4 regions of the Prochlorococcus sp. MIT 1341 genome follow, and region 3 is predicted to be linked to each of the others. Evidence: predicted binding sites of a transcription regulator. Region 3 holds the regulator's gene; each other region holds the start of a gene.
What was found. The regulator NtcA, encoded in region 3, controls nitrogen genes in cyanobacteria. The targets are predictions, from matches to a motif close to GTANCNNNNGNTAC.

Region 1: glnA (type I glutamate--ammonia ligase) is a predicted target of NtcA. The motif match lies at 5,230-5,243, and genes of this name have one in related genera.
Region 2: SOI84_RS09585 (DUF4278 domain-containing protein) is a predicted target of NtcA. The motif match lies at 5,356-5,369, and genes of this name have one in related genera.
Region 4: SOI84_RS08060 (ferredoxin--nitrite reductase) is a predicted target of NtcA. The motif match lies at 5,300-5,313, and genes of this name have one in related genera.

Annotation. Positions count from the first base shown of each region.
Region 1 covers NZ_CP139304.1:101,717-109,235, forward strand. The annotation lists gene mnmH (tRNA 2-selenouridine(34) synthase MnmH) at 1-508, opposite strand, end outside; gene SOI84_RS00500 (GUN4 domain-containing protein) at 551-1,267, shown strand; gene SOI84_RS00505 (ATP-binding protein) at 1,381-1,842, shown strand; gene SOI84_RS00510 (DUF6439 family protein) at 1,802-2,050, opposite strand; gene SOI84_RS00515 (class I SAM-dependent methyltransferase) at 2,065-3,138, opposite strand; gene glnA (type I glutamate--ammonia ligase) at 3,742-5,163, opposite strand; gene SOI84_RS00525 (alanine--glyoxylate aminotransferase family protein) at 5,426-6,610, shown strand; gene SOI84_RS00530 (nucleoside deaminase) at 6,552-7,025, opposite strand; gene SOI84_RS00535 (pyridoxal phosphate-dependent decarboxylase family protein) at 7,146-7,519, shown strand, end outside.
Region 2 covers NZ_CP139304.1:1,858,707-1,866,225, reverse strand. The annotation lists gene SOI84_RS09610 (carboxypeptidase M32) at 1-109, opposite strand, end outside; gene SOI84_RS09605 (secondary thiamine-phosphate synthase enzyme YjbQ) at 994-1,449, shown strand; gene SOI84_RS09600 (4a-hydroxytetrahydrobiopterin dehydratase) at 1,627-1,923, shown strand; gene SOI84_RS09595 (GTP-binding protein) at 1,973-3,085, shown strand; gene SOI84_RS09590 (iron ABC transporter permease) at 3,408-4,964, shown strand; gene SOI84_RS09585 (DUF4278 domain-containing protein) at 5,103-5,270, opposite strand; gene SOI84_RS09580 (UPF0104 family protein) at 5,496-6,512, opposite strand; gene larC (nickel pincer cofactor biosynthesis protein LarC) at 6,500-7,519, opposite strand, start outside.
Region 3 covers NZ_CP139304.1:912,451-919,969, forward strand. The annotation lists gene SOI84_RS04645 (TatA/E family twin arginine-targeting protein translocase) at 1-235, shown strand, start outside; gene pth (aminoacyl-tRNA hydrolase) at 251-868, shown strand; gene SOI84_RS04655 (DUF3146 family protein) at 868-1,125, shown strand; gene SOI84_RS04660 (resolvase) at 1,103-1,540, opposite strand; gene SOI84_RS04665 (DUF3084 domain-containing protein) at 1,546-2,574, opposite strand; gene ntcA (global nitrogen regulator NtcA) at 2,635-3,369, opposite strand; gene rph (ribonuclease PH) at 3,444-4,172, opposite strand; gene SOI84_RS04680 (cob(I)yrinic acid a,c-diamide adenosyltransferase) at 4,294-4,917, shown strand; gene dcd (dCTP deaminase) at 4,917-5,510, shown strand; gene thyX (FAD-dependent thymidylate synthase) at 5,642-6,277, shown strand; gene SOI84_RS04695 (thioredoxin domain-containing protein) at 6,292-6,852, opposite strand; gene SOI84_RS04700 (lytic transglycosylase domain-containing protein) at 6,967-7,519, opposite strand, start outside.
Region 4 covers NZ_CP139304.1:1,591,885-1,599,403, forward strand. The annotation lists gene SOI84_RS08035 (ATPase) at 1-155, opposite strand, end outside; gene SOI84_RS08040 (hypothetical protein) at 441-1,010, opposite strand; gene SOI84_RS08045 (hypothetical protein) at 1,012-1,245, opposite strand; gene SOI84_RS08050 (HEAT repeat domain-containing protein) at 1,616-2,362, opposite strand; gene SOI84_RS08055 (formate/nitrite transporter family protein) at 2,352-3,242, opposite strand; gene SOI84_RS08060 (ferredoxin--nitrite reductase) at 3,492-5,096, opposite strand; gene SOI84_RS08065 (hypothetical protein) at 5,474-5,668, opposite strand; gene SOI84_RS08070 (DUF4278 domain-containing protein) at 5,865-6,272, opposite strand; gene SOI84_RS08075 (DUF1330 domain-containing protein) at 6,764-7,060, shown strand; gene SOI84_RS08080 (PDZ domain-containing protein) at 7,241-7,519, opposite strand, start outside.

The sequences.
Region 1 (7,519 bases), 810 kb from region 3:
GGGCAATTAGCAGGTCTGTTTTTCCTGTGCCAGTCCTTCCACCAATAAGCTTTAGCGAAAAGCTTTTTCCGAATTGTTCAAGGGCCCAGTTCCTATAGCTTTTATATCCTCCATTAAGAAGAATTGGATTTAGATCAATAAGTTCGGCTAACCAGGCCATGCTGGAAGATCTCATACCACCTCTCCAGCAATAAATACGGATTTGGTTTGGATGATTTCCTTTTGTGGTTATACCTTCGGTACGTGCGATTTTTAGTAGAGAGCTTGCAAGTCTTTCCATTTTCGGACCTGTGTACTTAAGTCCAAGAAGTATCGCTTTTTCTCTTCCTGCTTTTTTATATGTTTTTCCAACTTCCTTTCGCTCTTCATCGCTAAATAGAGGAAGGTTTATTGATCCAGGGTAATGTCCTTGAGAGAATTCTGAAGGACTTCGAACATCTACTAGAGGTCCGTTCGTAACGCGGAATTGCTTTAATGGATAAACAGAATGAATTCCGATGCCTGACATAGTAGGTAAAGGTAGAAACAATGGTTAGGTAGGTTGCTTTCTATGGTCTCTGCATCTTCTTCAGCTAACAGTCCCAGTATTAATGAGCTATTAGAGAAGTTCAAGTCTTCCTCGGTGCGTCAGAAAAGAACCTTGATCAAGGAAGTTGAGAAGAGGTCTGCCGAAATTGCTGGATTAGGAGAAGAAGGACTCATAGCTTTTAATCCTGAAAGTGATGATTGGGCAGCTGGCTGGATTTTGCAAATTTTGCATCGTCATGAACCCGAAGCGCTAAAGAAGATTTTGAGTCGAAAATCTTCTGGTTGGTTTAATGCGCCTTCTTCAATTGGGATTGATTATGCACCTTTGCAAGAAGCATTACTTGAAGAGCGTTTTGAAGATGCAGATCGACTGACTAGTTCCACCTTGAGGAAGTTGGCAGGTATCAATGCGGAAAATAGAGGTTACGTTTATTTCACTGAAGTTGCTGTTATGGCTGGGCTCGATCTTGTGACTATTGATCGCTTATGGATTGCTTATTCACAAGGTAGGTTTGGATTTTCAGTTCAAGCTCGTATTTTGAAGGCGTTAAATGGTCGCTATGATCGCCTTTGGCCTCGCATAGGTTGGAAAAAAGATGCGGTCTGGACAAGATACCCAACTTCATTTACATGGAGTTTGGATGCACCTGAAGGCCATATGCCTTTAGTGAATCAGCTCCGGGGTGTAAGGCTTATAGATGCAATCTTGAACCATCCTTCATTATCAGAGAGATGCTAGGGATGGGATCGGGTTTCAGCATCTACCTGAATTGTTTTTGACAGTTATGGTCAAAAATATACCAATTGCTGTTTTTAATGGCTTCCGGCTCATATAAGGCTGTTTGTCCATTGATGAGGGGTTTGGGTTGCTTTCGCAGCCGTACATTTCGTTGGTCAGTTTTTCGTTTCCCCTCAACTCTGCAGTTATCTCCTTATTTGAAAAAATTGCTTGAGCCAGTTAAATGTGAAGAAACTCTTTTGCGTCTTGAACTAGGCCTTCATGAGGCAATGGTAAATGCGGTCAAACATGGGAATTCTCAAGACCCAAGGAAGTTTTTACGAGTTCGCAGAATTTTGACCCCTAACTGGTTTGTGTGGCAGATACAAGACGAGGGGAAGGGTTTGCCCCATTCAAAAAGATACGGATGCTTACCCTCTGAGTTGGATTCTGATCGAGGGCGGGGACTTTTTTTAATTCACAAATGCTTCGATGATGTTCGTTGGAGTAACAGGGGTAATCGTCTCCAGCTTTCTTCCAGAAGAAAGAAAACCTTTATCGATGAGGACAGCCAGGATCCTTCAGTTCTCCCTTGAGCCATTTAATGGCTTGTATAGATAATGCTTCCACGTCAGAACGCTTTCCTTGCTGAAGTAATTGAAGAAGTGCCCCAGAAAGGAGTTCTGCAGCTCGACAATCTGAATCAGATTTTAGTTGGTGCCAATTCTTATGGTTAAGAGTTAACTCACTATGAAGCTCTTTGGCAAGATCTTTTGTTTTGGTAGACCACTTTTGTTTAGTCATTTTAGCTGAAAAGTTTAACTTTCTTGGTTGAACGGCTTGTTGCAAGACCATACTCTTGTCATGAAGAATGATTCTGCTTCTATATTTTCAAAACCACTTTTCAAGAGCTTAGAGTCAATGTCATCGTTAATATAATCACGATAAAATGGCTCATGAAATACTTTGTAGAAATTATCAAGCACCAGTTTGAATTTGGGAGAGTCATCTAATTGCACTGAGTCTGCAATAACAAATACACCACCTGGCTCAAGTACCCTCCAGCATTCTTTTAGGACTTTTTCTCTAATATTTAAGGGTAATTCATGAAGTAAATATACACATGTCACTCCTTGTATACTTGCTGTTTCAAAGGGAAGCTGTTCAGCATTCCCCCTTATCAACTGTACTAAACGGTTATTATGAGTATTTAATGACCTATTCGCTTTACGTAAATATGCCAGTGATAAGTCAACCCCAATAAGCTCTATTCCAGGCTCTGCCCTTGCAATTTGTTGTAGTGTTCGCCCTGTTCCTGTGGCTACATCGAGTAGTTTTATGCTTGATCTTTTCCTTGAATTAAAGCTCTTAAGACCTTTCTTTAAAGGAGCTAATATTCTTCTTCGCATTGCATCTGCAGTGCCATTAAATAAGATTTCAACCTGTAAGTCATATAAATTAGCGGAGTGGTTGCTTAAATATCCATCTGTTTGGTGATGGAAATTTTGAAGGTAGTAATCGGGGAATTTAGCTTTGTCTATCTCATTGGGGAGATCATGAATTTTATTTCCTTTCCGCCTTTCCCATGTAGAAGGCAGGTCAAGCCAGACTAATGGGTAATTTCCTGCCCAATCAAGCCATGGGGCCTCGAAAAGCTGTGCTTTTGGGTAAATACCATCTTCGGCGTCTTGCCAGTCAGAATCCTCGAGGTGATTAATGGATTTGCGTAGCTCGAAAAGTAGTTCTCTTGAGATTGGCTGAAGGTTTGGGACGGCACTTGGTGCAAGTATCTCCATTATTTTTGTACTAAGGCTTTTGTGAGCTAATCCAGCAAGACTCTTGCTGAACTGGAGAGTCTTATAAGCAAGTTTGGTTAGTTCTGGTTCTGCCATGAAATTGGTTTGATTAACTTTTCTGCTATAGGGGCTTTGCTTGAGCAAAAAAACTGTAAGAGAGATTCAAAATACGCTAACAAAACTATCAAATAATTGTTTGGAGTAGAGATTATGTAACTTGTCAATTGGTCTGAGTGATCAATCAAGAGGTGAGAAGCTCATCTTTTACAGCTTCTCAAAGAGATCTGATGGATCGCTTCTTTAATCTCTTTCCAATTATGCTGAGGCTCTAATTTTTTTAGTTCTGAAAAATGCTTATTAATTAAATTTACTAATGCCGATGATTGAATGCATACTTCCTTATGGTTTCTTTCTCGAATTGCTTGTTCAAGTAGTTCGATTTTAGTATTTGTTTTAATTAGCTTTTCCTGTGCTGTTATGTTTATGATATCTCTTCGAGGGAGGGCTAAGGTTTGAGAGAAGAAGAGGTAGAGGATCAGTAGATAGAATGGTGCAAAATTTCTCATAAAAAATAGACTAAGGCAATTATTCGACTTTTTTATTTCTATTGAATTATAAGAAAAGATATGCCTGGCCTTTATAAGGTAAGACTAGGCAAGCCTTTCGATTTAAAAATTAGATCACTAATAATTTGGATGACTATGCGTCATAGTACATAACAAATTCATGTGGATGTGGACGCTGACGAAGTTGCTGGACCTCTTCATACTTAATGTCTATCCAATTTTCTATGAAGTCCTCGGTAAATACACCACCTTCTGTGAGATATTTGTTGTCAGACTTTAGGGCGGTTAATGCTCCATTTAGTGAAGATGGAACTGTTGCGATGTTTGCCAGCTTTTCTGCAGGGAGTTCAAATAAATCAACATCTACGCCATCACCAGGGTCAATCTGGTTCTTAATCCCATCTATTCCAGCCATCATCATGGCACTGAAAGCGAGATATGGATTGGCCATTGCATCTCCAGGGCGGAATTCAAATCGCTTAGCTTTAGGGCTTGGTCCAGTTAAAGGGATTCGAACTGCTGCAGACCTGTTCCCTTGTGAATAGACGAGATTTACGGGCGCTTCAAAACCTGGTACAAGTCGCTTGTAGCTATTAGTTGTTGGATTGGTAAAAGCTAGGAAGGAGGGTGCATGCTTAAGAATTCCACCTATATACCAACGCGCAGTTTGTGACAAATTCGCGTATGTTCCTTCTCCAAAGAAGAGAGGTTGGCCTCCTTTCCAAAGGCTTTGGTGAACATGCATGCCAGTTCCATTATCATTAAAGACAGGCTTTGGCATAAATGTTGCAGTTTTCCCATATTTACGTGCAACGTTTCTGACTACGTATTTGTAAGTCATTACATTGTCAGCTGCATTGATCAACTCTGCAAACTTCATTCCAAGTTCGTGTTGACCAGCTCCAGCGACTTCATGATGGTGTTTTTCTATAGGGATACCCAATTCGCCCATTAGAAGTAGCATCTCAGACCTGATGTCCTGGGCAGTATCATTTGGCGCTACGGGGAAATACCCTTCCTTGATTTGGATTTTGTAGGCGAGATTTCCACCTTCTTCAATCCTTCCTGTGTTCCAGGGGGCTTCAATTGTGTCAACGCTATAAAAGCAGCCCCCTTCACTTGAGTTGTAACGAACATCATCGAATATGAAAAACTCTGGCTCTGCTCCAAAAAAGGCAGTATCTGCTAGTCCTGTACTTCCAAGATATGTGAGGGCTTTTTGAGCCAGGGCTCTAGGACATCTTGAATATGGTTCTCCACTACGAGGCTCTTGTATGGAGCAAATCAGACTGAGAGTCTTGTGTTTGTAAAACGGGTCTATCCAGGCGGTGCTGGCATCAGGGACCATTGCCATGTCTGATTCATTGATAGCCTTCCAGCCACGAATGGAAGAGCCATCAAAAGCGAGACCAGTTTTAAAACTTTCCTCTTCAACCATGTCAGCTGTGACTGTTAGGTGCTGCCATTTCCCATGAAGATCAGTGAATTTCAGGTCAATTAGTTCTATGCCTTGGTCTTTTATTTGGCGGAGAACGTCTTGGGAGGATTTGTTCATATCAAAAGTACTTCTGAATTAATTAGGTATTACATAGAAACTAGAGAGACCTGACCCTTTTGTTTTGTATCAACAAGTACTTTTTTAAAACACCAAAGGCTTGTTTTTGGTCCTCAATTACCTAAACCCCTTTCAGGGCAAGAGATTTGAGCTTTTGAATGGTTTTTGTTTTTAGAAGTTGCCATTGCAATCCCTCAAAAAAATTCGCGTGAGGAAATCCGTCAGCGTAGGCTTTAGGAAATCACTCCACTAATCAAGAGTCTTGTCGAAGACGCAATACTTCCCAAAAATTGACCGAAGTCACAAAAAGGACTTCAAGCCAATTTCTGTCCCTGAGCGTCTATTGCTTGGACCAGGTCCTTCTAATTCTCACCCGGATGTCCTACGGGCAATAGCTCAACCTCCAATTGGACATCTTGACCCTTATTACATTGATTTAATGGGGGAGGTGCAGGATTTGCTCAGGTATGTCTGGCAGACAGACAATCGCCTTACCCTTCCAATGAGTGGAACTGGTAGTTCTGCTATGGAGGCAACATTCGCGAATTGCATAGAGGCAGGCGAAAAAGTATTAGTTGCCATAAACGGTTACTTCGGGAACCGAATGGCAGACATGGCAAGCAGGTATAGAGCTGAAGTTGTAACTTTTGAAAAAGAATGGGGAGAGGCTTTCTCTTTAGCGGAGGTTGAGGAGGCTCTGGCGACTCATCGCCCAGTAATTCTTGCAATGGTCCATGCAGAGACCTCAACAGGAGTTTGTCAGCCTATGGATGGGATAGGAGATCTATGTAGAAAATATGATTGTCTTTTGCTCCTCGATACAGTTACTTCTCTTGGTGGAGTTCCCCTTTTCCTAGACAAATGGAAAATTGACTTAGCTTATAGCTGTAGTCAGAAGGGTTTGAGTTGTCCTCCTGGTCTTGGACCTTTCACTATGGGACCTCGTGCAGAAGCGAAGCTCTCTAATAGAGCTGGGAAGGTCCCAAATTGGTATCTGGATGTTTCGCTGTTAAATCAATATTGGGGTAGTGACAGGGTTTACCACCACACTGCCCCTGTCAATATGAATTTTGGGATGAGGGAAGCATTAAGACTTTTAGCTGAGGAGGGGATTGAAAATGCCTGGGAAAGGCATAGAAAAAATGCTTATAAGCTTTGGAATGGCTTGGAACGTCTAGGGCTTGTTCTTCATGTCCCTGAGGACTTGAGATTGCCGACTCTTACAACTGTAGTTATTCCTGATGGTGTAAATGGCAAAGCCTTTAGTAGTCACTTGCTTAAAAAATATGGAGTTGAAATTGGTGGTGGATTGGGTTCTCTTGCTGGAAAGGTTTGGAGAATTGGGTTGATGGGTTACAACGCCACACCAGAAAATGTTGAGTATTTGCTCAACTTGTTTGATTCTGAACTTCCAAGTTTTCGCGAGACGCTTTCCTCCTCTGCTTAAACCATTTCTGAAGGTGATTTCGGGCTTCTTCTTCCATAACTCCACTCTCGACAATCATGCGATGGTGAGCGCTTTTGTGACTCGCTAAATTAATTGTTCCCCCAAGGCCACCTCTTTTTAAATCTTGAGCAGCAAAAATTACTTTTCCCATTCGGGCTTGTATTAATGCACCTGCACACATCGTGCATGGTTCTAGCGTCACAATTAATGTGCAGTCGTTGAAGCGCCAGTCGCTTTTAAGAAGTGCAGCCTGTCTAAGAGCCATTAATTCTGCATGCCCTAGAGGATCGCGAGACCTCTCTCTGGTGTTGCAGCCATGGCCAATGCATTTCCCATTATTGTCAAGTATTACGGCACAAACAGGAACCTCTCCAGCCATGCCAAGAATTTTGGCTCTATTAAGCAGGCGCTTCATCCATGAATCGATTGCTTCTTTAGATAGTTCAGAGGGCTTTGACAAGAGCTCAAAATTATCGCTTGTTGATATCGCAGATTGCCATGAGGAGCCAGAATGAGATCTGAACAAGGTTAGTTCTTGGCTGGCACTACACAAATCAAGCCGGTCACTTCGTTGGCGTTATTTGCTTCGCCAGATGTTGTGGACCCAACTCTGCAGTCTTTTTTGCAGGATGCTAGTGCTCGACTGTGCCAATGGTTTGGTGAGGCAACCGAAAGAGGTCCATTGCCAGCGGATATTTCCCTCCCTTCAGTTAGGCCTGATAAGAGAGGCCTTCCCTTTGCCGCTTTGCTTGATGAGCTTCAGGTTGTAATGGAGGGGGCGTATCAGCCTCTTCATCCTGGTGCTCTGGCACACTTAGACCCTCCACCTTTAACAGCATCGATTGCAGCAGATTTGATTTGCTCGGGACTTAATAACAATCTTTTAGCTGAAGAATTATCGCCAAGTCT
Region 2 (7,519 bases), 950 kb from region 3:
AGAAAGGCATTGCCGTGTTCTGATCCCAATAAAGGGTGTTCTGAATCGAACCCAAAAGCTGAGTTTGACGCAAATAGTCCCCTAGGCGCTCCCAAGCACCAAAATCCAAAGTTTCACTCCAGAATTTCAGAACAAACGTTAATCAAAACAAATCTAAATTAGTAGCACTAATCCATAAAAGTATCCATGTCCTGATCGAATCTCATTTGGCTTTTTAGTCATGAGTTAGAGAGCTATCACCGTAGATAGGACTTAACGATCCTGTTTCGGGTCCCATTCTTTTTCTTTCACTTCTGATTGAAGTGAAAACCTCTAAAAAACTAAGGCCGTTTAGGCCAAAGAATCAGCAAACAAGTCCAATCACCCGCCAAACGATAAAAGCTAAATACCATAAGGCGTCTTGAAACAAGCTTGCAACACTAGATATAGTTTGTAGGCATTGTTCACTCCCTATCAGTAGTATCTTGCTTTTTCGCCTAAATTCTCCTAGAAAGTGAATTCCCCATCATCCGGCCCTTGCATTTTGCATGGGCTTTTTTTTTATCTTTCCTCAAACGCACAAAAATCCTAAAAACAACATAGAAGGAAAGCTAAATCCAATATCTTCAAACAACAATCCCAAAGGGAAGATTATAAAAATTCCACATTATACAAATAATTTGCTATCAAAAGACTAAAGAGAAACTGTCTTATGGCTCACCTACCCATGCCAAAGAGTAAATCAGTGTTCTTCAAACTGTGGGGCGATCGCATTTTCCATCAATCGGAGAGAAATACTAAATTGAAGGAACAAGACTTAGTTACTAAAAAAAGCCCTGTAAATAATCAGAAATTCTTTATTGCTTTACAAAATGGAGGGGTATGGCTTTCATAACAAATAAAGACTCTAACTATATTCCAGGAAAATCACGCAAAAAAACTTTTAAAGAGATAAAATAACAACCAAACAAACACATGATCAGCAGAAATTAAACCGTATAGTTCTAGATCAAAATGGATCAAGTAATTTCAGATCTTACCTTCAACACCAATGGAGAAGGCTTTACAGATTTAACTCCTAAAATTAAATACTGGATCGCAGAAAGAAGAATTAAGTCCGGTATTTTGATCCTTTCAACAAAGCATACAAGCTGTAGTCTTGTAATCAATGAAAATGCGGACCCACGAGTCCTTGAAGATCTTTCTAGATACATGAAAGCGATTGTCCCCGAAGAAGGTATCGGAAAAATCTTCCCTTATGAAAACGCACAACCTTACAAACACTCCGAAGAAGGGCCCGACGACATGCCCGCACACATTCGGACAGCCCTAACTTCAAGTTGCCTTAGCCTCAGCATTGAGGAAAAAAATATATCATTAGGGACTTGGCAAGCTATTTATCTATGGGAGCACAGGTATTCTGTGAACGAAAGAACAATACATCTACATGCAATCGGCGAACTTACTTGAGGTAAAAGTATTTAAATAAAGAAATTTAGCTTAGATCAAGCCCAAATAAAAAGGTAGTCCTAAAGATTCTAAGCGGAAATCCCTAGAAAAGTTCTCACAAATTACACCAATAACAACGGTTATTCATCATGATTTCGGAATTTACGTCTTAAGCTAAGCAGCAACTATTAACTAAAAATGAACCTCGAGCTAATTAACCCTGACTCTCTAAAAAACATCCAAGATGAACTACCTGGATGGAACGTTCTAGGCAACAAACTTTCCAAAGACTTAAAGTTTAAAAATTTCATTTGTGCTTTTAGCTTTATGACAAAGGTAGCCTTAATTGCTGAATCAATGAATCATCATCCAGAATGGAGCAACGTCTATGGCTCTTTAAAAATTAGCTTAACGACTCATGACCTTGGCGGAATAACAAATATGGACATTGACTTGGCAAAAAAAATAAATGAAGCTGCCTCTCAGAATCATTAGGCTTGTACAAACCAAAACATCAATCTTATTGGATTCCTAAAAACGATTTATGAACTTATCAAACAACAATTTAGAGAGCGATGGTGAAACCTGTTCAGACTCAAGAGGGCCTGTACCAATAACAATACTCACAGGGTTTCTTGGTGCAGGTAAAACAACACTTTTAAACCATATTTTAAAAAACCAAAAAGAATTAAAAACTGCTGTTCTTGTTAACGAATTTGGGGAGATCGGTATAGATAATGAGCTAATTATCACCACTAGTGATGACATGATCGAGTTAAGCAATGGCTGCATATGTTGCTCAATAAATGGAGAACTGGTAGGAGCTATTGAGAAGCTCCTTGAAAGAGGTGATTCGATTGATTACATCATTGTTGAGACAACCGGTCTAGCCGACCCCTTACCTATAGCCATGACCTTCTTAGGAAGTGAACTAAGGGAAACAACCCGTCTCGATTCAATAATAACAGTAATAGATGCTGAAAACTTCAACAGCGAACTACTGGAAAGTGGCATAGTAAGGTCTCAAATAATTTATGGTGATATAATTCTTCTGAACAAATGTGACCTTGCAGAAAATGAACGTTTAAATCAAATCGAATCATCAATTGAATCAATAAAAAATGGTTCTAGGATCTTGAGATGTAAAGAAGGTCAAGTAGCCCTTCCATTACTAATGAGTGTAGGTCTATTTGAAACTGACAAATATATCTCGGAGCAAAAAAAATCAAATACTTTCAATGCTAAACATGACCATGAACATGACCATGACCATGAACATGACCATGAACATGACCATGACCATGAACATGAACATGAACATGAACATGAACATGAACATGAACATGAACATGGTCAACCCAAAGATATGCAAGAGATAGAAGGATTTTCCTCTCTATCTTTCTCAAGCGATCGACCTCTATCTTTAAGAAAATTTCAAAATTTTCTTGACAACCAACTACCTAAAGAAATTTTTAGGGCTAAAGGAATTCTTTGGTTTAATGAAAGCACAAGAAGACATATTTTTCATCTGGCTGGGAAGCGTTTTAGTATAGACGACTCTGAGTGGAAAGGGAAGAAAAGAAACCAGCTTGTCCTAATAGGTCGTCAACTAAATCATGAGTTGCTTCAAAAGCAACTCTTGAAGTGTATAATATGAAATTCATAGAAATCTCACTTCATATAATATAAATAGTTTTCTTTAAAAATCAAAAAATAATGCAAATAAGTATTGAGGAAATTAAAACAAGCCAATCCTTTAATACTTAAAATTTTTCAAGGTTAGTCTTGTAAAAGAATTCTTTTTATATAGAGAGTTTCTGCCAATAGCTTTAATTAAAACTTTTTACGCTCGAGCATGGAATTCGCTCAAAAGGCCTCATAGAGAATTTCTTTATCTAGAGGTAAAACATTCTATTCATATTAGGCTTATTAATGGCTAATATAATCAAGCATATTGAAGACTTTCCTCTTAAAGCCAAATGGCATTGATCCAAAATAGAAAGAATAATCAAAGAGTCCTTTTAAATGGCCTCGTAATTGTTATTGCAATCATAGTTTTATCTCCTCTATTAGGCCTTATCAATGAAGGGATAATCGGGTTGAGAAATAATCAAGTAACTTTAGGCATCGATGGGGTGAATCAAATCAAAGGGACTTTATATTTACTCATAGGTTCAGCTCTGCTAGGTGGATTTTTAGGAACAGCAAATGGGTGGCTTCTTGCAAACTGTAGATTTCCTGGGAGACGACTTTTAAAAATTGCCCAATTAATCCCCTTTGCTACCCCTGCATATCTTTTATCAGCAACTTTAATTGACCTAGGGAGCATTTATACAATCAGAATTTATGGAATGGTTTGGGGAATCCTAGTTATGACTCTTACAACTTATCCATATGTTTTTCTGCTTAGTACAGAAAGCTTCTCAAAAAGTGGGCGTCGTCAACTAGAAGCATGTCGAAGTCTTGGAATAGGACCTTGGAATAGCTTTCGAAAAGTCGCTTTACCTATAGCTATGCCAGCAATTGGGGCGGGGATTGCACTAATGAGTATGGAAATTGTTAATGAACTTGGAGCAGTACAACTACTAAACATTCCTAGTATTTCAGCTGGAATTGTTGAGAACTGGATAGCAAAAGGAAATCCAACAGGAGCAATTGCTTTAGCACTGATAGCACTAGTCCTAGTAATTACTCTTGTCGCCTATGAAAGAATACTTAGAAGTCGAAGTAGACGCTGGACAGATGGAGTTGCAGGAGGCGAATCTCCTGAATGGGAACTTAAAGGTCCCCGCGCAATACTTGCTCAACTTTTAGGTCTATTACCTCCCTGTTTCACCCTGGGAGTTCCACTCCTTTGGGCTTTTGTAAACATTGAACAATTAAAAACCGGGTTAAATCTCGAATTAATTTATCTCACAGCTCGAAGTCTAGGTCTCGGCCTAATCGCTGCGAGCACAACTTTACTAGCAGCCCTAATACTTGCAATCGCGAAAAGATGGAACACTTCTCATTGGATAAGAAGCCTAACGTTTCTTTCTGGAATAGGTTATGCAATTCCAGGAGCGGTTTTAGCTCTTGCTCTCCAATCATTTAGCAGTCCTCCCTTAAAACTAACTCCTATCATTCTTCTCATCTGGGGCTATAGCAATAGATTTCTTGCTGTTGCTAAAGGTGGTCTTGATGCTGCTTTAGAAAGACTTTCTCCTAGCCTAGATGAGGCAGCTACTGGGCTCGGATGTCAATGGCAAGAGGTTTTTCGCAGGGTTCACTTACCCTTACTTAAAGGGCCAATTGCAGTTGGTGCCTTACTCGTTTTTGTAGACACAATTAAAGAACTACCACTTACATTTGTTCTCAGGCCATTTGATTTTGATACTTTATCTGTACGAATATTTCAATATGCAAGTGATGAAAGAATGGCAGAGTCAATTCTTCCAGCTCTAATGATTCTTTTCTTGGGACTGATTGCCTCAGCAGCTTTAATACCTGGATTGGAAAGCGGAGAGACAATTGTCAAGAAAAAAATTTCTAACTAACGTTATTTATAAATAGCCATTAATAAAAACTTTATTTAGTTTAATCGATCCAATAAGAGCCTAATTAAAAATAAACTCACTCCAAAAAAAAGCTCCGATTATCCATCGGAGCCTAATAAAAGTAAGCAGAGATTTTTGCTATTTGGTATAGCTTTTACCGCGATAGGTAAGAAGAGGGTGCTTTGGTGCGACCTGCTCTTTCCTGCTTGTGTAAATCTTGCGTCGATAGGTCAGCTCAACAGGCTGCTTAGCCGCAGGATCCTTGTGCTGAACATACTCATGTCCACGGTAAAGAAGTTTTGTCATGATTCAGAGTCCGAAAGCGGCCCAAGTCCCCGTTCCTTGGCTTGGGTCGAACTGCGCCTCAATAAGTATTGAGGTGAACGTTTTGGTAGCGGTTGCTACATAACTATCATGCACTGTTTGATTCGTTTGGGAAGTTCACAGCGATACAAAGATGCATTTCTTTAGATCTTCATCATCATTGCTCTAACACTCCTATTAGAAATGCCATAGAAGGCAAACCTTCTCCTAATGATTAAGGCTCCTCCCTAAAGGAAGCTTTTCCTTAAAAGCTTTCACATAAAAAGAGTCACTTGGATTCATGAATGCAGCCAAGACATCTGCAAGGGTTGAAACCACCCGATAAGCAATAAGAGCCGCCAAAAAAGGAGCTTCAGGAACAAGCGCGCCAAGTCTTAGAAAAATTATCGCTTCAAAAACTCCAACCCCTCCAGGAGCAGCTGGGACAACCAAGCCACCAGTCCAGGCAATCACAAAAGCAGCTAACCATTGACCAAATGCAATTTGTGTAGTTATAGAAAAAGCTTTCAAACAAAACCAAAAGCCAACGAATCTAAAAAAAATAAACAACATTTCCCATCCAAGGGGGGCAAACGGATATTTCGTTCCTTCGTCAACCACCTTGGAAAAATTTGTAGATTCTATAAATTCTTTCTCAATCTTCTCCATTTGCTTCAGCTTTAATTTCCTAAAAAGTTTTAAAACTGGTTTACGGCATCTTGGAAGGAGGACAACTGGAGGCAAACAACAACAAACAGCGAGGCCTGCTTGCCATCCTCCAAAGGGGACCCATAGTAAAGCTGCAACCACCATCAAAATAGGTTCAAACAAAACAGCAGAAATAGCCGAAGACCCTCCTAAATTCATACGAAGAACCCTTATCCTTTCAATGAAGTGCCAAACTCCTCCAGGAAGATATTTGAGAATATTACTCCTCAAAAATAAACTTACTAGAGATATATTTTGAACTTTATATCCTTGCCAGTTTATCAAAATCTTCCATGCAATTGCATTAATAATTAAACTAATCCAGCTAAATATAGCTCCAAATGAAAGCAAAATAAATGTTTTACCTTCTAGGTTAATTTGAGAGAGCTGAGAGGCGTTATCGATCAGACTATATAACACAAACCCAATACAAGTGAATGTTATTATTATTCTTATGTCGACAAACAAAGTCGCTTGTTGAAGTCTCGACTTTAAAAAATTAAGAAGAGAAAATAAATATCTTTTTAGCATGTCCAATCTTGCTCTGGTGAAAACTCCCCAATCCCAAGGGAAGCTTCTCTACGTATATCCTCCAAAGACTGGCCTGATTGCAAGCTAATACGAAGCAGATCATCGTGTTCAATTTTTGTCGACAGTGCACCACCAGGGCGTCGTACTTGCTTTGCTTTCAATGGTCCCCACTTTGATGGAATGGACCCAAGCCTGCGTTGCAAGACCCAACGACCTTCTAATCTCTCTCTTAACCCCAATGTAAATCCTTTCCTCAACCAAGTCTTCCTAAGCTCTAAAGACTTTTCAGGAGCAACTAATGCCAAAAGGTTGAAGCCTTGGCGACCTTTCTTCATATGGACTTGTTGACAAACTACCTCTATTGCTCCAGCTTGTCTTAACTGTGTTTCTAATCCCGCTAAATCCTCAGGTGTTACATCATCAAGCCATGCCTCCTGAACAACTAAGTTTTGCCAAACAAGTCCATCCTTAAAATCACTAGAGGGAGTAGATCTAGAAAACTCACAAATCCTTAAAAGATTTGGCCTGTCTAAACTTCGATGACCCAACCCTATCCCAATAGCTCTAATTCCAACACTAGAAGGTCTGGAAAAACTTTCAGCCAAAACAGCCATAAGGGCCAACCCAGTGGGTGTAGTTAATTCACCCTCAGGGCAATTCTCATCAAAAGAAAGTTCTAACTGATGTTTTCTAGCTAGTTCTAAAACAGCAGGAGCAGGGACTGGCAATATTCCATGTGAAGTGTTAACCATTCCCCGGCCAACACATGGAACAGAGCAAACAATCTCCGAGGGATTTATGTAAGAAATTGCAGCACAAACTCCAATAATATCGACCAAAGAATCTATAGCACCAACCTCATGAAAATGCACTTTGTCCAATGGTTGTCCATGTACCAAAGATTCAGCCTCTGCCAAAGACTGAAATACTCTAAAAACTCTATCTCTCAGAACATCTGAAAAATCTGCAGTTATAATTTTCTGCTTAATATCACCCCATAGTCGCATTGGGGG
Region 3 (7,519 bases):
AATAGCGGTTATCGGTGCCTTGGCACTCATAGTATTTGGCCCAAAACGTTTGCCTGAACTAGGTAGAAGCCTTGGCAAAACTCTGAAGAGTTTTCAAGCAGCTTCAGGTGAATTTGAAAAAGAAATTCAAAAAGCCATGGCTGATCCTGAGCCAGTAAACACTTCTGATCTTCAAAACTCACCGGAATTTGAAGAGGGTAAAAAAGTTATTGACTCCGATCATTCAAAAAAATGATCTCAGAATTAAAAGATGAGTCTTGAGGATCTGCGCCTGTTGGTAGGTCTTGGCAACCCTGGCTCCAGATACACCTCTACACGGCATAACATTGGATTTATGGCCATTGAGAGATTGGCCAAAAGGCAATCTGTAAACTTTAAAACGCATAAAAATATTAATGGGCGAATCGCAGATCTAGTAAACAGGCAAAAACAACTAAAGCTTTTACTTCCAGATACCTATATGAATGAAAGTGGCCAAGCAATAAACGCTTGCTTGAAATGGTTCGATATTGAAGTTACTCAAATCCTTGTGATAGTGGATGACATGGACCTGCCTCTCGGACGCCTAAGACTTAGAGCTAGTGGTGGTTCTGGGGGGCATAATGGCCTTCGCAGCACCATTCAACATCTGAAAACAGAGAATTTTTGCCGCTTAAGGATTGGAATTGGAGCGCCACCAGGGGAGCCTGTGTTACGGAAATCAAAAACGACATCTCATGTGCTTGGCAATTTCACCGCCGAAGAAAAACCATTATTGGAAGAAATTCTTAACGAGGTAGTGCTAGGACCTGATTTAATTCAGCGAAATGGCTTCGCAAAAGCTTCTGATCATCTCAACAGCTATTCGCCTCTCCACAATCAGGCCTGATGGGAACGCTCCCAGCGACAACAGCTCATTTAAGAGTAACTAGCCAAAGTTTCACGAAACAATGCCTCAATGGAGTCGTCTCAGCTGGAGAGTTCGAATGGTATTTCAGCTGGTCCTTTGGGAAAGGAAAGCTTCTTGTTGAGCCTTCTCTTGGCAGAGCGCTAATAGAAGATGCCTTACTGCGCTTCCTTATTAGAGCTGACTACAATCTTGAGCCTGGAGGAGATTACGTGTTTACTGTGAGAGCTCGTTTCTAACTCTTTGAGGCCCTGGCCAAGTAAATTTTTTTTCTAAAAAATCTTCAAGGAGAACTAATGCAGCCACAGCATCTAAATCATTTGGCGGAAGAAGCAGTCCCTTTGGGAACCAACCTAAAAACTTACTTATTGGCCATAGTTCGTAATAACGATTTCTTGCTCGAATAGTTGTACCTTTTTCATTAACGAGTGTCACAGGCAAGATCTCTCTCAATATCCCATACACCTCTGAACTAGATGTTCCATTCCCTAAAATCAGTCTTTCTATTTTTGCCTTCTCCTTCCACTGGAGAACTATCTCTCGGACTCTTTTTGGTGAAGCTATTTTCCCATCTAAGACAATTCCAAGCTGTGGGGCAACCAAAACAAGCCCACATTTATGACGTCCGGGATCTATCGATACAAGACATTCCATAAGAGTTATCTAAATCGTTTTTTTTGTTTTTTTTCTACTAGCTTAAGCCTCACATATAACGGATCTGCCGTCTTACTGTTTCTTAAAGCAATCGCTTCCAATTGAACAATATCATCCGATCTTTCCATAATCACTTGACCAAGCTCATTAAGTGAGTTCGAGTCATATCTTAATCCAGTTGCAAGTGACCCTCTTCTTTTAGCTTCTGCCAATGCAGATGCTAAAAGAAGCTTTAAACGATTACGAACAGATGAAGAATTGCGCTCATTTGCCTTTGTTGTTGTTGTTGCCAAAACTTCGCCTTTTTCAACAACTTTTATATTCGGGCGAACTTCTGGAAAACCATATACCACATTTTCCCCTAGCAAAACATTAGCTGCGGAACGAAAGTTAACCACCCATGTCCCGTCCTGACGTATTACTTTCTCAAGTAATTTAATATCATTTTTTGGGACTAATAATATCTGCCTATTGGCCTTTTCCCCTGGTCTAACAAGACTAAAGGCCTCAGAGTTAGCCTGCTGCAATAGACGATCAATAACCCTCTTAGCTTGCTCAGGTTTTTGCAACCTAAGAGTTGCTGTTGCCAATGGTTGTCCACTACTTATAACTACGTTGCCACTTCTTAATGCAATCAAATTTGATTCAAGCTCTTTAAGTTCCTTTTCTCCAGCAATAATTCTTCTACGAACTCTACCTAATTCTAATTCTGTGTTTTTCATATCTTCGTCTTTCTTCACCTGCGCTAGCCGACTTATCTTAAGAGCTTCTCTACTACTCTTAAGTCTTAATTCCAAGTCGCTAAGTTCAAAAAGTCCTACACGCAATTGTCGGCTCACAAGCAACATGAAGCTAAAAGAAACCGCACTAATCAGACTTCCAGTTAATACTGTTATTAATACAGCAGTGCTCCTAGGCCGCAAATTAAAAACGCTTAATCTTGCTTTGCCTACGCGGCTTCCCAAACGATCTCCAAGAGTGGACAGAACACCCCCAAGAATCAACAAAGAAAAAATCAGCAGCCAACCAGTCACATCAAAGGTAATTCAAAAAAGAAGGTTTTCTAGGCCTAATGAGTTGGTCCGGAGCAGGACCTAGCTAAATCGCTTAGCAAGAGCAATTGGATCAAAAACAGTAATTTTCTTGCGCTCAATCTGCACTAGGCCAGAGCTCCTTAAATCTCCCAATAGACGAGTAATTGTGACCCTAGTGGAGCCTATCGCCTCAGCAATTGCTTGATGGGACAGTTTTAGGTCAATAGTTATGCCTTCCTTCTTTGGAACCCCAAAATCTCTGCATAAAACTAGTAAAAAGCTCACTAATCTCGAAGACATATCTCGATGAGTAAGAGTCTCGATCATAGTTTCGGTTTGTAATATCCGACTCGAAAGTCCCTGTAAAAGCAATAATCCTACCTTCGGATCATTCTCCATGGCCTGCTTGACAGAGGTTGCTGGCGCTGTTGTCATCTCAACACGAGTAAAGGCTACTGCGTGATAAAAACGATCTGAACGATGGCCTGTTAGCAAAGACAGAACTCCAAAAAGACTGTTCTCTCTGAGCATTGCCACTGTAATTTCCTCCCCAGACTCATAAACCCTTGAAAGCTTTACTGCACCACGACGTATCAAATAAACCCTCTCGGCTGGATCACCTGGAAAAAAAATCGTCTTTGATCTAGCAACAATCTCAATAGATGCTCCATCTAAACCACGGATTACCTGGTGAAGAGTTTTGTCTTCTGATGGAACTAAATTTCCCAACTTTAAAGCTTCTTTCCTAGAAGGATGAGGGGAGTAACGACTAAAGCCGGATGTAACGCCGGCCATAAACGCAACGTATATTTGTTGAAATTAAGCAGCTTGAGAGAAATCTCATGTAGCAATAATCACTGTTTTCAGTCTTAATGCTCTAATGATGCTTTCTGGGAAGCAAACAAACTTTCCAGGCCCACTTCTGCCATATCTAACAAGCCATTTAGCTGAGGTCTAGTAAAGGAAGCTCTCTCAGCAGTTCCTTGACATTCCAGAAGGTGACCACCCGGGGACATAACTACATTGAAATCTACATCTGCATTTGCATCCTCAGAATAATTTAGATCCAAAAACCCTTCTCCATCCAACAAACCAACTGACACCGCTGCTACCTGTCTAACTACAGGGTTCCTTTGTAATACACCTTGCCGAGTCAAGATCTCACCAGCACGGTATAAAGCCATCCAGGCACCAGTAATTGCAGTCGTTCGAGTCCCCGCATCAGCCTGTATCACATCACAATCAACCAACAAAGTCCTTTCCCCTAATACTTTCATATCCAAAACAGATCGCAAACTTCTTCCTATAAGTCGCTGAATCTCTTGTGTTCTTCCTGACAACTTCAAAAACTCTCGGGTCTGCCTTTGGGGAGTTGATCCGGGCAAGAGACGATATTCGGCACTTAACCATCCTTTTCCGTCCCCTTCTCTCCATTTTGGAATGTTCTCATTCAGGCTAATGCTGCAAATTACAGAGGTTTTACCTGATTGAACTATCAATGAGCTCAGAGCAAAGCCCATTGGTTCCCATGTCACTTTGAAAGGTCGCAAATCCGAAGGTGAACGACCATCCGATCTTTTGTCAGTAGTGATAGGCATTTTTGATCTTAAAAGTTCAACAAGCACATCTACACTACCTATAGTGTAGATGTGCTTGTTATAAACGATTACGCCGCTAGATTTCTTGTTAGTTCAATTACAGTGAATTCGCTCGCGATAAATGTCCGCATGTCCCAATCTCAATGATGGTCTTCGTACACACCGACCAAGCCCTTCTCCAGCCCTGGAAAGTCTTGATCTTAAAAGCCATCAAGATAGATTCAAAGCAGTCCCCCTCCATCTAGTAAAACCAGAAGGACAACTTCACATCCACACAGCTCCATACCGAGGAAGCTTTTCGATGGTTCTAAGTACAGCAATAAGAACTGCAGGACTAGGGAGTCGCGTAATGATTGCCCAATTCTTAAAAGGTGGGGTCAACCAAGGCCCTGAAGGATCTATAGATCTTTGCGGAAAGCTCTCATGGATAAGGCCTGCAATCGAACGCTGTATCCCGATGCAATCCCCCACAAACAAAAGGCGAAGCCACTCCGAACCTGAGACGAAAGCAGTCCAAACAATATGGGAAATCTGCAGAAAACACTTATTAAAAGGCGATCTCGATCAACTGGTTCTGGACGAAATCGGCCTAGCCATCTCGTTGGGGTATCTAAATAATGAGATTGTGATGGAAGCTCTAGAGCAACGTCCTAGAACGATGGATATCATCCTCACTGGACCATCCATCCCTGAGCCAATCATGACGATGGCAGATCAAATTACCGAATTGCGCTTTGGAATCTAATGCTTAAAAACGACCGTTGGATTACTGAACAAGCAACCGCAGGAATGCTTGTTCCCTTTCAAAAAGGACTTGTTAGGCATCTAGAGCCGACTAAAAGCCAAAAACCTGTATTGAGCTTTGGTTGCTCTTCTTATGGCTATGACCTTCGTCTTTCCTCAAAAGAATTCTTGATATTCCGACACGTACCTGGAACAGTTATGAACCCAAAAAGATTCAATCCCGCAAATCTGGAATCAACTCCCCTGCAAACAGACGAAGACGGAGAATATTTCATACTTCCAGCACATTCCTATGGATTGGGCGTGGCTTTAGAAAAGATGAAAGTTCCATCTAACATTACGGTTGTTTGCTTAGGTAAAAGTACATACGCGCGACTTGGAATCATTGTCAACACAACACCAGCTGAAGCCAGTTGGGAAGGGCACTTAACCCTAGAATTTAGTAATAGTTCAGGAGCAGACTGCAGGATCTACGCTAACGAAGGAATCTGCCAACTCCTCTTTTTTGAAGGCGACCCTTGCGAAACAACGTATAGCGATAGGAAAGGCAAATATCAACATCAGCCTGAAAAGGTTACTCTTGCAAAGATCTAGCCTGGGGGGCTATTTTTTCAAGCCCAATCGTTTAACTCAAAGGGGAAAGATCAATCACAACTTCGTACAAATAAAAAGTTGAATCTAGCAAAGAAAATTTCATGCTATAATTATTAAAAATTCTTGCCAAGATGGCCCGCGTTGAACTTATAGCCATAACTCCAGACGCAGAAAAAACTATGGCATATATTGCCAGAGTTAGCAATCCCAAAAACCAAGAAAACAAAGATTATTCAGGACTATTAAAATATTGCATAAAAAATGAACATTGGAGTGTTTTTGAGCAGGCTTATATGACAATCAAAATCGAAACAAGTAGAGGAATCGCAGCACAAGTCTTAAGGCATAGATCATTTACCTTTCAAGAGTTTTCTCAAAGATATGCTGACAGTACGCAGTTAGGTGAAATACCGATTCCTGATCTCCGCCGCCAAGATGTAAAGAATAGGCAAAACTCAACTGACGACCTATCTCTTGAGACAACTGAACTATTTAGAGAAAAAATAAAAACTCACTTTCAAAATTCACTTGAAATTTATGAAGCAATGCTTGCCGCTGGGGTAGCGAAAGAATGCGCTCGTTTTGTACTCCCCTTGGCGACTCCAACAAAAATATATATGTCTGGGTCATGTCGCTCTTGGATTCATTACATCAAATTACGTTCTGGGCATGGCACACAAAAAGAACATATGGATATTGCGAATGAATGTAAGAAGATTTTCTCGAGTAATTTTCCAACAGTATCAAAAGCTCTGGAATGGGTTTAATTATCTCAGAAGGCTCATGAATGGCTCATAGGTTTAGAGCTATTCTCATTTGATCTTGAGGTAGCAAGCTCAAATGAAGAGTGCTTCAACTCTTCTGAATTAAGCAGGTTTGGTAAAGTTTCTTCCATAATTAATGCTTTAGCTACGACTTTTAATTCAGAAAAAGATCTAATTCCAATTGATGCTCCCAACAGTTTCCCTTCAGAGCTAAAGAAGTTTAACTGGGGTATGCCCTTAACATTATATTTTTCAATCAAATCGAGCCAGCGTGGATTATCAACATTTAAAAGTACTAAATCTAGCTTGTTAAGATTCTGGGCCTCTAATTCAAGCATATCTGATGACATTTCTTGGCAAGCTTCACACCAATCAGCATAGAATTCAAAAATTGTAGGTCTACCATTCGACAAAGCCACCTCAGGGTCTAAAGACCGATCCGCTAGATTAGAAAGTGTCGCATCTGTGCTGACTTGTCCCTTTAGGAAGAACAAAAGAACTCCTAAAATTATCGCTACAGAGGCCAAGACAAATCTCTCCATAAGGCTCAGGTTGGTGGCGGTCTGATGAGACTTCATAAGCTGCCTTAATAAGATTCAATATTTCAACACATTTTATATTTTTAAACTAGAAAATTTATGTTTATGTATGAGGTCACTAAAAAAAGGAATACAATATTTAAACAATTCCAATCAATCTACCTTTACCCGACAAGCTGTCCAGTCGGGGGTTAAATAACTCCATAAATTCCCGAGTACTTTCTTAGTATAAAAACGTGTTTCAGGGTATGGAATTCGTTCTACCCATAATTCCGGGTCCAAATATGCTTCCTCTGAAAGCCAACTGTATACGATCGATGAACCAGCGTTGTAACTTGCCAAAACAAGAAAGGGATTACCTTCCCAAATCTCAAGTAGAGCTGCCAAATGGTGACCTCCTATTTCAAGATTGATAGAAGGTTCAGCAAGATATTTGCCCTGGAAAGAGGAATCTATATATTTCTGAGCCGTTAAAGGCATTAATTGCATTAAGCCTATTGCTCCTTGTGATGACTCAACTCCAGGAGAGAATCGGGACTCCTGGTTGGCAATAGCTAAAAGCAATTCGGGTCGAACCCCCGTTTGCTTAAAAGCATCACTGACTTCCTGCATAAACCTATAGGGATATTGACTTCTATGAAAAATATTTCTTTGAAAACAATCCACAAAAGTTTTTTCAAAAGCCAACTCGGACAACATTGCCAAG
Region 4 (7,519 bases), 680 kb from region 3:
TCGATTCCTGAGTCAGACACCTGCTCTAGTCCCTTAGAGGGATAGCCATCTAGTCGCAAATATCCGCATTTACCTTGATGGCCTTGCATTGTTTTGAGTATCCAGCTGGTTTTGCCGCAGCCTGGCGAACCCGAGATCAGCCATGTTTGGCTCATTCTTTGGACAATGACAATCGCTCTATAAAAATATCAGAAGGCGAGAACGATAACCATTTTCATTACGTAACCCTGATTTTTTCTTCTTTCATCTCTGCCATTTCTCTAGTTTGAATAAAGTTTGAATAGAAATTCTTGATTCGCTGAGATCGGTTGCTATCACCTAAAGGGAACTTTTCATTAGCCAGTAGTTAATTTCAGTCATATCAAGGGGTTTGGGCGAAAATGGGCGGTTTGAATAAAGTTTGAATAAACCCTCGATCTCAGGGTTTCAGCTCAGTACCATTATCTGTAAGACCTACAAAGAGGATTGTTTCTATGGACACGTGAATCGCACATTTCATCTATTTCTCTGGTTTTCTTTGACCAGTCAGTAATAGGTGGATTGTCATAGGGGTTCAGCCCTTTATCTCTACCTTGCGTATCTTGTGGCCCTTGGCTATTTGGGAATCGGAAGTTGGGATAGGGCAAAGAATCTTGTTTTTTCCAGCGAAATAAAGCTTTTACGAAGTTTCTTTGAGCTTTGTCTTTAGAGAAAAGAAATAGGGCCTGCTTTATTCGGCCATTCTTTGCTCTATATGTGATGTAGTTGTAGTGTTCTCGGCCATCTTGGTCATTTCTATACTTTATGTACTGAGAAGCTTGAATCCCTCCTTGGCCTTCGACCCACATCCCAGATCCTTGAAATCGAACACGACATTTATTTCGTATTTTTCGACACCAAGCATCGTGATAACTCTTAGGCCCATCTTTAAAAAGTTCTTCTGAGAAATCAGCATCTCCAAAGTCCGCAAAGGCTGGGCTAAATAGAGAGGCAAAAAATGGAAGAAGAATCAAAGCATGCTTTGGTTTCATATTATTGAACTCCTCCATCAATGCACCAGAAGAATGTGTTGTACTCTTTTGTGTTTCTGCTAGTGGCTAATGCTCCTTCTTCCTGGCATACGTCCATAGAAGCCATTGGCATGGATACAGAGGACTGTGACCCTGTGCCTCTAGAGAAAGAGAGAACTAAATGAACAGCTGGATCGGCTGCTTGAACAGGGATGGAAAATGTCAATAAAAGTGGGGCAAGAAGTAAGCAGCGCATGATTGGTTGTTTTTCCTTTGTCTAGTTGTTCTAGGTCAATATTCCACTTATTTGAAGTAAAAAGGAGTTTGAGTAAAGTTTGAGTAAATGTCCACGATTCGCCGAGAGCACTTGCTATCACTCAAATGCACTTGTTCATTAGCCAGTAGTTGATTTCCTGTTGTGCCATGGGATCTCAGCGATATTGCGATGTGTGGATGACTTAACATTCTCACCCTCTTATTTCTATTCTATTTCAATCAAGTTTTGATTACTAATACAAACAGATCGCAACTGACAGAAAAACTCCTCTATTCCCAATAAGAAGGGTCTGTTGAGAAAACTAGTAACGGCAAAAGATCTGAGTTATTCCAATTTTTTCTATCTTGACCTATTTGTATTGAAGTTGAAGTTGAAGTTGCTTTTGGGCCATCTCTTTTAGGGGGCCTTGGGGGAGCTCATTGAGAAGATTTGACAGGGTTGCAAGGCTATGGGGAGTAGCTATACAACTGAGGGCAAGAAGAGCTGCTCGAGCTGTTGCTTCTGATCCGTTCTTAGCAATTTCTGCAATTTGTGAGTTGACGGCTGCACTATTGCGCCGTTGTAAAACCCTAATGGTTGATAACACAATTGGATCGCGAAAATCTTTTAATGGTTTCTGAACAAGATCAAGAAGAAGATCATCACTGAGTTGATGAACTTTGAATTTGAGTAATTCCAATCCTGCTAAAAGAAGGGGTTGGGATTTTTCGCTTAAGACATTCCTAAGGAGCATGATTGAAAGTTCACCTCCCCAGCAGGCAAGTGCTTGCAGAACTGGCAGCCTGAGTTGTTTCTCTTCTTTGAGCAGCTTTAGCAACCAAGTTTTTGCCTCAGTCTGATGACAAAGTCCTGCTGCATGAATTAACTCTGGTTGAGCTCCTGCTTTTTTGATTATCAACTCTAAAACTGGCCAACCTTTATTGCTTAGTAATCCGAGTTGCTCAGTTATTGCAAAGCGAAGGTCTGCCTGAAGATTGAGTGAATAAACCTCACCCAACCAACAAGGCTCGAGGGGAACCCTGCGGGATTGGTTGAGTCTTTCCCAGATTGAGTCTTCATTGATGGCCATAGATAGTCCTTTGGCCTTAGCGTGCACCAAGTTCTGCTGCTAGTTCTCGTTCCAGCTTTTCATCATGAACTGTTGGCAGGACATTGGGCATCTTGGTGCGATGTGTGCTGTAGAAGAGCATGCCTATAAAAACCATTCCTCCAATAATGTTGCCAACAGTAACTGGCAGGAAATTCCAAAAAATAACCTTAATGAAGGGCACTCCAGAGCCAAGAAGAGGACCTGCTGTATGCAAAAACATGTTTACAACAATGTGCTCCATGCCCATTGTTTGGAATGCAGTAATTGGTAGCCAACAAGCAAGAAGTTTTCCTGGAACACTTTTACTTACAAGAGCCATTGTGACTCCAAGACATACGAGCCAGTTAGCAATAACACCTCGTATAAATGCTAGGAAAAGTCCAGTACTCCCTAGAGACTCATACTTGGTAAGAACATTTGATTGATTTATAGATATCAGTTTTGATGCAACAACAGCCCATCCTTTACCTCCTTCAGCTGCAGATAAAGGGTCAATAGTGCCTGCGCTTGTCAAACTAATTGAAAGTAAAACTGCTACAAGAAATGTGCCTAAGAAATTACCTATCCAGACCCAACCCCAATTTCTAAATGTGGCTTTCCAGGAGGATTTACCCGCCCATGTTGCCATAGGTAATAGAGCAAAATTTCCAGTAACTAGCTCCATACCAAAAAGCACTATGCTTGCAAATCCAAACGGGAAAATAACTGAGCCAAGGAAAGGCATCCCAGATTGAATACCTACAGTTATTGCTAGACATGTAGCCAAGCCAAGTATTGCCCCAGAGTAAAAACCTCTTACCAGTAAGTTTTTTGTACTTACAGTAGATTTTTTTCCACCCGCTGCGATCATTCCATCGACTAATTCATTAGGAAGGACATAATCCATTTGTGAGGTGTTTGCATCCATGTTTGGGAAAATGATTGTGTTGAAGATGTTTTTAAATTGATTGATTTACCTACTAATGCGATTCATTAGCCTTGAAAAAGGATCTTTACTTCCACCTTGACGATTAATGAGTGGACGGTCACTCCCAAATTCACTTAGCCAATTGACAATGCGACTAAAGAAATCAGTTGAATTTGATTTAAATTGCATGGAGAAGTTAATAAATGATTTTGGTTTGGTAAAAGCAGCTTATGGAGAATTACTGCTTTTACCTAATTGCCGAATCCAACCAATAATCTGCTTTAAAGTAATAAATTTCTCAGAGGAATTCTTGGTCTTTGGAATTGCCGAGTAATTTTCAATCAATAATCTTTTTAATAGATTCTTCAATTCAGCAGTAGGTACTGATTTATGTTTTAACTCTCCTATTTTTTGATTTGGGCCTTGTTCTCCTCCAATTGATATGTCATAAGCCTCAATCATTTCCCCGTCAGCATTTCTAGCTTTTGTCCCGGTTAGGCCTATTGCGCCCATATAAGCTTGACCGCAACTATTGGGACATCCTGTCCAGTGAATCTTTAGTTCTTCAGGTAAATCAATTTCTGAGTCAAGCTCTTTAGATATCTTTAGAGCCTGATCTTTAGTATTTGTCAAAGCAAAACTGCAGTAGGTATTACCTGTACATGAGACAGTCCCTGCTGCTATTGTTTTTGGGTTGAGAGGAAATTTCTTTAATAAAGGATCAGCTTTAAAATTATCAATTTGCTTGTCTGGGATATTAATTATAACCACATTTTGATCTTCAGTAAGACGAACTTCACTGCTCCCATAGGTTGCACTTATGCTGGCTAAATCTTGAAGTTCTTCTGCTGAAAGCCGACCTACTGGAATATGTATGCCTGCATAGTTAAGTCCTAACTGCTTTTGAGGATGAATCCCAAAGAAAGAACGTGGTTTTTGTGAAAATATAGAACCAGGGTCTGGAATAAGTCTTCCAAATTTTTCTTGAACATGATTCCTAAAATTTTCTACTCCCACTTCATTTAAATAGAACCTAAATCGTCCTTTAGGTCGTTTATAACGTTCTCCACCATCACGCCAACTAGATATAACTACACCTGTGAAATTACAGATTTCATGTGGTTTAACCCATACATTAAGAGGAATAGCGTAGTCATTTAATTGAGAAGAAAGAATCCCTCCAACCCAAACACTAAAACCAAGTTCCCCTTCTTTTATAACTGGGTGGAAAATAATGTCATTATGCAAAAGAAAGTTGTCATGAGAACCTGCTACTGCAGTGTTCCATTTTCTCGGCAAATTAGAGAATTCAGGATTTCCTTCTCCATTCTTAGTTAAGTAATTTTCCAACTCCAATGTATATGGCCGGGTATCTATAATTTCTTTTGGATCGATTCCTGCTAATGGATTACCTGTGACATTTCTTGGGTTATCAAACCCTGATTGGATAGTTTCTATATCAGCATCTTTTAGACGTCTAAGAATTTCAGGTAGGTCACTAATAAGAATTCCACGGAGTTGAAGGTTTTGCCTTGTAGTGATATCGCAACTTCCATCTTCTGCATAACGAGCAACAATAGATGCAATTAAATTTAATTGATGTGCATTTAGTATTCCATTAGTTACTCGTAAACGGAGCATAAATTTTCCTGGTGTTTTAGGCCGCCAGAACATTCCATACCATTTCAAGCGAAGTTCTAAGTCAGTTTTGTCAATTTTCTCCCAACCAATCTTGGCAAATTCTTCTATTTGACTACCTAGTAGAAGCCCATCTTTCATTGCCTTATTCTTTTCTATTTTATTTAATTTCTTCCCTTCTAGATACGGTTGCATGGTTTAGATGTGTAATGCTATTGATTGGTATGTGAAAAAAAGAGAATAATCAACTGAGGAATACCTCAGCCTTGTAAATTTTTTGAGGCCAGACTTCTATTCATTCAAAAGGAATAAAATTCATCTCCTATTAATGCATTTAGCGGCTCACTCTTTATGTATCAGATTAAACCAAAATGGAAATTTCTTGAATTTAAAGTTTAGTATATTTAGATACAGCACTATTACATCCAAGATGAATTTGGATTGATTGACGTATTTAAAATATTGCTAATCTGCTATTCCTATAGTAGATCAGAAGATTATGCTATGTATATTTAGATACAAGAAATAGTCATTTGGCTCTTTTATCTCTCTTTAGAAGCCAAATCGGAAAACTAATATTGACGACCTACTTCGCCAAACCAACGGATTGAACCTTCTAATAGCATTCCCCAAACTTTCTTCATTGCAGCAATGTCTCTATCTAGTCCATTATTCAAATTACTGAGGTGGCTTAAATCATTTATTTGCTTAGAAGATCTTGTTATTAATCTTCTTTTTGATTTTGGACTATAGAGGCGGTTGACCATTTAAAGCCCTTTTCTTGAAAATAAATTTATGACCATTACAGCAGAGATCCATACTATTCATATGTTGCAATTGCTACAAAAAATAATATTCAATCCAAATATGCCTTTCTTGAATAAGGTTAGCTCTTAATTTAAACGTTAGATTTGATTATTAGCTTGTGTTTGCAATTGTTTGCCTTGGAGGGATCTATTGTAATTATTCTTTCGAGAAATAATCTAAATCAGCTTCTAACATGCTTTGGTTATCTTCATTTGAGCAGCATCTATACATAAGATTAATAATACGTTGTGGATCAATTTTAAGAGCTGCAACCTCATTCCATAGTTTGCGACTCAGTTCATCGTTGGCCAGATTAAACTGTGCATTAATAATATCCCTTGCTAACGAGAAGACTTTTTTATTAGCTTCAGAGCTGTAAGGCTTATTAGTAGACCCTTTAGACAAGTATTTGATACCACGGTAGATTAAATTATTTTGAACTTTAGATGTTAATTGTCTTCTTTGATTGTAAATGCTCCGCCTGTACTTTAATTGGACAGACTTTTTAGACACAATTTCTTTGTGTTGGGTATATTTGCTGCCACGATAAAGAAGTTTTTCCATTGCTTAGAGATTGAAGATGGTCAAAGCACATTTTTTGGCCTTGATTAAGAGGCTCTTTGAGGAATGCGTCTGAATGCGCTTTACTCAGATGCCCTCTTTATAGATAGCTACTAAGGACTAAAGATGTAGTTCATAACGGCACAAAAAATGGCTTTTTGTCTTTTCTTCCTCCATTTTCACCATTTCTCTAGTTTGGATAAAGTTTGGATAGAAATTTCTGATTCGCTGAGATCGATTGCTATCACTCAAAAGGAACTTTTTATTAGCTAGTAGTTGATTTCCTGTTGTGCCATGGGATCTCAGCGATATTGCAATGTGTGGATGGCTTAACATTCTCACCCTCTTATGTCTATTCTATTTCAATCAAGCTTCTATTACTAATAAGGCAAAGATTATATTATCCCTTGCCGAGTTACTTTTGTATTTATTTTCTGACGTACATTTCCAAATTGCAAGGAGCATGTAATGCTGTTTCGAATTGATTTTTTCTGATGGCCAAGGGTTTCTGGATTGTCACGACAACCGTTACTAATCCAGCATTTGCTGAATATGTTGAAGCATTTCAACCTTGGGTTGAATCAGTAGGAGGAGCAGTTTTTGCTAAAGATTTGGAGTCAAAAACTGTAGAAGGACAAGGTGGAAAATTAGCAGTGATTATCGAGTTCCCATCCAAAAAAGCTGCTATTGAGGCTTATAACAGTGCTGAATATCAAGAATTGAGCAAGTTGCGTTGGGCTAATTCTAGTGATACCAATATCACAATTATGGATGGTGGTGTAACTCATTAAGAAACATCTCATTCACTCCAAGGCTTAGATGATGATTAGATAACGAGGTTTGTAATTTAATCAAATTAGGACGTTTGCCATGAGCTTTTGCTCCAATAATTAAAAGATTCTGGCAACTTCTCTCTTGTTTGAGATCCTCTTCAGCGAAACAAAGTTGCTATTAAGGCGGATTTCTTTGAATTAGGTTTGTAAACCAAGTCTATCTTCGTTTTCTTCTGTTGGCTTGCAATCTGTCTTAGGAAAAAATGGTGAGAAATCATCTGGAAATCCTTTATATATCCATTGTCTAAATTGTGGTTGTAATGAGACTGGTTGATTAGAAATCAAGATCTTTTCTCTTTTAAGACGCCGTTTGATCTTATTTCTTTTGCCTGAGTCATTCATTCTCTCAAAGACGATTCTGATATTGCTCCCTTCTTCTCCCTTTATTAATTCGATGGCTTCCTTGAGACCCATCCC